DNA from 2 places in the Agrobacterium sp. rho-13.3 genome. Region 1 is predicted to be linked to the other one. Evidence: predicted binding sites of a transcription regulator. Region 1 holds the regulator's gene; the other holds the start of a gene.

What was found. The regulator LexA, encoded in region 1, represses DNA repair genes until DNA is damaged. The targets are predictions, from matches to a motif close to TGTTCNNNNTGTGTTCNG.
Region 2: RMR16_RS27280 (LexA family protein) is a predicted target of LexA. The motif match lies at 2,382-2,399, and genes of this name have one in related genera.

Annotation. Positions count from the first base shown of each region.
Region 1 covers NZ_CP192774.1:1,071,172-1,074,918, forward strand. The annotation lists gene RMR16_RS05335 (ComEC/Rec2 family competence protein) at 1-975, shown strand, start outside; gene RMR16_RS05340 (glutathione S-transferase family protein) at 1,013-1,690, opposite strand; gene lexA (transcriptional repressor LexA) at 1,969-2,688, opposite strand; gene kdsA (3-deoxy-8-phosphooctulonate synthase) at 2,926-3,747, shown strand, end outside.
Region 2 covers NZ_CP192780.1:46,656-50,402, forward strand. The annotation lists gene RMR16_RS27265 (antitoxin VbhA family protein) at 281-487, shown strand; gene RMR16_RS27270 (Fic/DOC family protein) at 550-1,737, shown strand; gene RMR16_RS27275 (restriction endonuclease) at 1,752-2,327, shown strand; gene RMR16_RS27280 (LexA family protein) at 2,434-2,871, shown strand; gene RMR16_RS27285 (Y-family DNA polymerase) at 2,876-3,747, shown strand, end outside.

The DNA of each region.
Region 1 (3,747 bases):
CTTGCCGCCATGCCAGTCATGTCACTGATCGTCATGCCTTTTGCTTTGGTCGGAATGTTGCTGATGCCGTTTGGGCTGGACGCTCCGTTCATCAAAGTCATGGGTTACGGCATGGCCGTTGTCATCGATATTGCCAAAACCGTTTCGAGTTGGGGTGGCGACACCACAATCGGTCGCCAGAATGGCTGGTTTCTCGCCGTTTCGACCACAGGATTTCTGCTGGTAGCGCTGTTGCGAACACGACTTGCCTTCATAGGCTTGCCGTTTATTGCTGCCGGATTCGTAATGTTGCTCACGGAGCAATGGCGCAGCAAACCGGACCTGCTGATCTATGAAGACACGTCGCTTGTCGCGCTGTTATCGACAGATGCCGTTGCATCGACAAAGCCGCGTGCCTCCGGTTTCATATACGATCAATGGGCGAGGGCACTGCCTTTGCCGGATCGTCACAGGCCACCTGAAATGCTCAAGGTAAAAAAGTCACCCGCCGGTGACGATACCGACAGTGAGGCGGACAACGATGGGACACGGTCATTTGGCATGAGTGAAGCCGAGAGAGCGAAACACAAAAAAGAAATGCTGGCCGCTCTATCCAAACCGGATGTTTTCACCTGTCGCAAAGACATGTGGTGCATTGCACGGTCCGCAAAAGGAGCAACCGTCGCCGTCATTACCGATACGGCTCTGACTGGAGTGGCTTGCGACATCGCCGATATTGTGGTGATGGCGCGCAGAACACCGTTTGACACATGCAGGTCAGGGGCGATCCTCATTAGCCGGGATACATTGCGGCGAACAGGTTCCATGGAAATCTGGCTTGGTGAGAAAGGCCAACCCGTTCTTCAAGCGACCGCGGCGATGTATGGCTCAGATCGCCCCTGGACCATGCACCGTAGCTATAATTGGCGCCGTGAGAGTTTCGATACGGCAATACCAGTTCACATCGAAAAGCTTCTATCTCTCACACCGCGATGATGTTGTGGTGCCAACGAAGACAAACTGGCTCCTGGCACTATTTCCCGCGCAGATCCTCTGTCCACTCTCCGGCAGCTTTTGCCTCGGCCTCATGCTCCGGGTCACGCCATGTCTCCTGCAAGGCTGCGTCTTGCCATTCCTGCATTGCGGTTAAGGACAGGATATTGGTTTTGTAATGCTCTGAGGCGGCAGACAGTGGCGTTCCGTAGGTCTGAAAGCGAAAAACCACCGGGCAGAAAAACGCGTCCACGGCTGTGAACTGCTCACCGGCCAAAAACGGTCCGCCGAACAATTCCAGACCTTGCTGCCAAAGCGCGTCGACACGCGAAATGTCTTTCTGCAAGCTTTGACTCATTGCGGCTGGACGGATGCGAAGACCAACACTCATGGGGTGATCGTTACGCAATGCCTGAAAGCCGGAATGCATTTCGGCAGCAGCAGAACGAGACCATGCACGCGCTTTCGCATTGTCCGACCAGACGCCCTTATGCCGCTCTGCCAGATACTCGATGATCGACAGCGAATCCCATACCGTCAAATCACTCTGGACAAGGCAAGGAACTCTTGCCGTTGGTGAAAATGTCGAGAAGTCATGGTTCGAACTGCCAAACGGCATCAGCTTTTCGTTGAACGGAATATCGAGCGTCCGCAGTAATACCCAAGGCCGTAATGACCAGGAGGAGTAGTTTTTGTTGGCGATATAAAGGTCGTACACGTCAATTCCCTCGGTTGCACCACTGTACTAGCGCAGGAAAACTCAATGACACATGCATTCCGCCTAATGGCTCGCTTGAAATTATTTGATGTTTGAAGGTTTCACGCTTTCAAAACAAAACGTCAGAAAAACACGCCACTTTTTTCACGTGCCGCACTCACAAACCAAAAGCATTGCGGTAAATTCGTGAGCCAGCTAACGAATATCTTTCACCCAATCAAATGCGAATGAAAATCTTCGCTAAAACTGCTGGAAAAGCAGCAAAAACGTCAAATCACTTAGTGATAGCGACGGATAAGACCCACCAGCTTACCTTGAATCTTCACCCGGTCAGGTCCAAAAATCCGGGTTTCATATGCAGGGTTTGCCGCTTCAAGCGCGATCGATGCACCTTTGCGGCGGAAGCGCTTGAGGGTTGCTTCTTCGTCATCGACGAGGGCTACGACAATATCACCCGGATTGGCTGTGCTTCCGTCGCGAATAATGACCGTATCGCCGTCGAAAATACCGGCTTCGATCATCGAATCGCCTTTAACTTCAAGCGCATAATGCTCACCCGAACCCAGCATATCCATCGGAACGACGACATCGTGGGTGTTGTTCTGGATGGCGGAAATCGGTACGCCCGCCGCGATACGGCCCATAACAGGGACGCTGACGGCGTTCAAAACACTATCATTCGAGGGCTTCGGAGGCGCAGGCTCGACTGCCTTCGGTTTACCAAGGCTGCCTTCAATCACGCTTGGGGAAAACCCGCGCTGTGGCTTGATGCTCGGTGAATAAGCCTCGGGCAATTTGATGACTTCCAGCGCGCGAGCGCGATTCGGTAGCCGGCGAATAAACCCGCGCTCTTCAAGGGCTGTAATCAGCCGATGAATGCCGGACTTCGACGCAAGATCGAGTGCATCCTTCATTTCATCAAAAGAAGGCGGTACACCGGACTCCTTCATTCGCTCGTGAATGAAAAGAAGCAATTCCTGCTGTTTGCGCGTGAGCATGAAGAAGCACCCTTGGGATTCGAGGCGAAGATTCGCGAAACAAATACAGAACGAACACTATATGTTCCATATGTGTTCTGCAATCCCTTAAAATTCGGTGAAGTATGGATCGGCGCCCCGTTGACGAGTAACTTGCTGGCACCATGGCTTGCTGCTAAGTGCGTTGCCAGTCTGAGATAAGGGGCCGATTATTGGCTTGCGCCTGTAATAATACCCGTTTGCTTCCGAGGAAAGACGATGAGTGTGACGAATAATCTGAAAGTGGTTGCGGGCGAGGGTGCCGGTGCTGTGTCTTTCTCCAATGCCGAGCGCTTCACATTGATAGCCGGGCCATGCCAGATGGAAAGCCGTGATCATGCTTTCATGATTGCCGAAACACTGGCGGAACTGTGCGGCAAGCTGGGTATCGGGCTGGTCTATAAGTCCTCTTTCGATAAAGCGAATCGCACCTCTCTTTCCGGTCAGCGCGGCATTGGCATCGATAAGGCGCTCGACGTTTTTGCTGAATTGAAGACGCAGTTCGGCTTTCCGGTTTTGACGGATATTCACACGGAAGAGCAATGCGCCGCCGTTGCGCCGGTTGTCGATGTTCTGCAAATCCCTGCGTTCCTCAGTCGCCAGACGGACCTTCTGGTTGCGGCAGCGAAGACAGGACGTGTCATCAATGTCAAAAAAGGCCAGTTTCTAGCGCCTTGGGATATGAAGAACGTGCTGGCCAAGCTGAACGATAGCGGCAACCCGAATGTGCTGCTGTGCGAACGCGGCGCATCGTTCGGCTACAATACACTCGTTTCGGATATGCGTTCCTTGCCGATCATGGCATCGCTCGGCGCGCCTGTTGTTTTCGATGCGACTCACTCCGTGCAGCAGCCCGGCGGGCAGGGCGGCTCCAGCGGTGGACAGCGGGAATTCGTGGAAACGCTTTCGCGTGCCGCTATCGCTGTGGGTGTGGCCGGTCTGTTCGTGGAGACTCACGAAGACCCGGACAATGCGCCGTCCGATGGCCCGAACATGGTGCATTTGAAGGATATGCCGAAGCTGCTGGAAAAGCTGCTGGCC
Region 2 (3,747 bases), on a different replicon from region 1:
TGAGCACGTGGCGGATGTTTGCAAGCAGACCCGGATGTTTGCGAGCACATTGGCAAAGAGCGTGAGCACGACGCCCGCTCCATTGTCAGATAATTCGAGCAGAAAATGCCGATGTTTGCGAGCAGAGGCGCTTATGTTGGCAAGCCGCTACAGATATGGAGCGCGAAGCTACCCGACAAAATAATCGCGATCAGAACCGAGATAGATAGCCAACAGTTTGATTTTGTTTGACTTTAATCCAATTTAATGGTATTAAAACACACTAATCGGAGGTTTGAGCATGAATATTCATCAAAGCGTTCCTGATCGCTCGCCGGAAGCCATCGCCAAGCGTCGCCGCGCCACAGACGAGGCCCGGGCCGCAGTGGCAAGACAGGGCTACAAACACGACCCTGTTCTTGAGGCTGCAACGGAAGCCTATGTCAACGGTGACATTACCCGCGATCAGTATCGTTTGCAGGTTGTACGTCCTCCACAGCAGGCCTGACATCACCACATACAATCTAACGGCCGCCTAAAGGGCGGCCATTTTTATGAGTAAGACTTTTCATGAGCAATGATCCGTTCTGCTATCCAAATCCATCAGGCAAGCCCGATGGAGAGCGTGTTCTGCGAAACCGCTTTGGGATTACCTCTGGCAAAGAGCTGCGCGAGGAAGAGTATCGCGCCACCGCCTTCCGCATTGCTGAGATTCGTGAAGGTGATGGGCCAAAGGGCAACTTTGATGCCGATCACCTGAAGGCTATCCATCGCCACATATTTCAGGACGTCTATGAGTGGGCCGGTCATACGCGTGCAGAAACGCCCATTGTTGACGGCCAGCGCATGCCGCCTATTGGCTCTCTGAGCAAGGCTGGCACTAGCTTCCTTCCAGGCCAGAAGATTGACATGGGTTTGGCCGACGCATTCAAAGAGTTGCGTGATCTGAAGAAACTCGACGGTATCAGCGCCGACGACTTCGCCAAGATGGCTGGTAAGGTCCTCGGTGACTTGAACTATGTACATCCTTTCAGAGAGGGAAATGGACGTACACAGGAAACCTTCATCGCGGAGCTGGGGCGTGAACTAGGCCACGACGTGCAGTTTGATGTCGTGAGCAAGGCCCGAATGATCGAAGGTTCAAAAGAAGCGATCCGAGATGCCGATAGCAGGGCTCTCGCCCATGCTGTTCTTGATGCTGTTGACACAAATCGGCAGGGAGCCATAAGAGCAGCCTTTGGGATGCTGAGAGAATATGGCGAGGATCCGATGGAACACGACGTTCGTACGGCCCTCCCAGGAGATCGAGTTGCCGGCCATCTCGTCGGACATGACGAACTCACCATCAAGATCGCGGCCGAGAATTTCATCGTTGTCGCAGATCGGCGCGACTTCTCTCATAAACTCGAAGATGAAATGGAAGTCGATTTCGTTGCGACTTCCGATTTCTCCGGCCATGCAAAAGCCCGAGTCTACCTCGAAGGGTCGAGGACTGAGCTAATGAACGATCCGGAGTTGCGCAAAGCTGTGTCTCTCGAAAATTACGTGGCCGAAAAGACAGCAAAACAATATCCAAACGATAAAGATGCTATCGGCCAGGCCGTAACAGTTGCTCGTGAAAAAATTGCCGGGATGATCGCCAATGGCATTGAGATCCCTTCCCCTACTCTACAGCGAAACCGCGAAATTGATCGTCCAAGCTCTGATCCCGCGCCTCCGGACAGTGATCGCTCATCTGACCATGGACGCGAGCGATAGGGCGTCGTCAGCCGATGCAAGATCACGAAATAAAGCTTATCGCCATCGCGCTCATTATCGCTGCAGGTATATTCCTGCGTCGGCTGCTGAGACCAAAGGCGCGGATACGCAGGCATCTAAGAAAGCAGGAACAAGCCCGCCGTGTCCTGGCTAAGATCAATACCATTCCGCTTATGCCGCAACGTTTGGCCTACCTGCGAAAGATCGACCCTCTCACCTTCGAAGAATTGCTTCTCGAAGCATTTGAAAGGCGCGGACATACGATACTTCGCAACACGCATTACAGTGGCGATGGCGGAATTGACGGCATGGTCGAGATCAATGGTGAAACTCATCTTCTCCAAGCGAAACGATATGCCAAGCATATAAACCGCCAACATATTGCTGCGTTCAGCGCCGTGATCGCGGCCAAAAACTGTAAGGGCTTTTTCATTCACACCGGCAAAACCGGGGCGGGGGCAAAAGAACTTGCGTCTCAAGACCCACGCATGATCATATTGAGCGGGCAGAAACTACTCGATTTTCTGAATACTGGAATGATTGAGCAGGAGCGGTCAACCATCCGCGAAGTGCCTCTGTCTATTCCCTGATCCCAATAATCATTTCGCTGCCCTCGGAATTCGTGAATTGACTCGCGATGATTGGAGAACATAGTAAGAACAAAAGTAACCCTCTTACGCCGATACTGAGCCATTCATGACCGCTCTTGCGACCGTCGAACTCATTCCAGTCGAATACCTCGTGAGGGAAATCCGCACCGCGGGCCTAATGGTTTCAGCTGGTTTCCCATCTCCCGCAGGAGATGACTTAGAAGATCCTGTTGACTTGATCGCGTGGATAATACGCCACGAACACGCAACTTTCTGGTATCGCGTGAGCGGCAATTCTCTTAGCCGCGCTGGCATTCTTGACGGCGATTTCGTTGCTATCGACCGAGCAGGAAAGGTGCAGCCAGGTCGAACCGTCCTCGCCCTTTACAACGGCGACATGCTCTTGAAGGTTTTGACCCGTCGGGATGGCCGACTTTGGCATGAAGCCCGCTCCGACGAACACTATCCGCCGTTGCCTGTGCTCGACAGCACAGAGATTTTCGGCGTTGTGGCCGGGATTGCTCGCCGCTATCCGGTCGAGTAGAGCCATGGCCGAACCCATCGCCCTGATCGACTGCAATAATTTCTACGTCTCATGTGAACGGCTTTTCGATCCACGCTTGCGAGAAAAGCCGGTTGTCGTCTTATCAAACAACGATGGATGCGCTGTAGCCCGCAGCAACGAGGCAAAAGCCCTTGGCATCGCCATGGGGGAACCCGCGCACCATTTTCGCGAGAAAACGAAGGAACATGGCATCCGACTGTTTTCTTCAAACTACACCCTTTACGGTGATATATCCCGTAGGGTAGCGGCGACGATATCCGAGTTCTCACCGCGAACAGAAATCTACTCGATCGATGAAACGTTCGTAGACCTGTCTGGCTTTGGCGGACGGATGCTCGACCATGCCGCCGAGATGCGGGCCGTGGTGCGACAGAACACCGGAATTCCTACATGCGTAGGGATAGGACCGACGAAGACCATGGCGAAATTCGCCAACTTTATTGCCAAGAAAAACCCGGTTTTTGATGGCGTGGCCGACCTCATGAATACCGAGATTGCGGCCTATTGTATGGCTCGCACCGATGTTTCAGAGGTGTGGGGCGTGGGATCGAGGACAACGGCAAAACTGCGTGAGATTGGGATAAACACTGTCGCGCAGCTGCGCGACATGCCTTTGCCACTCGCCCGCAAAATTGGGACCGTCGTTCTTGAGCGTACCGTATCCGAATTGAACGGCTTGCGATGCATCGACATTCAGGACGTGGAACCGACCCGTAAGGGGATGGCTGTCACCAGATCGGCGGGCAGCCCGATGACCTCCCTTGCCGTTCTGCAACAGGCCGTCACGGCCCATGCGACCCGAGCTGCTGAAAAGCTCCGCGATCATGGCCTTGTCGCCTCCCATATGCAGGTTTT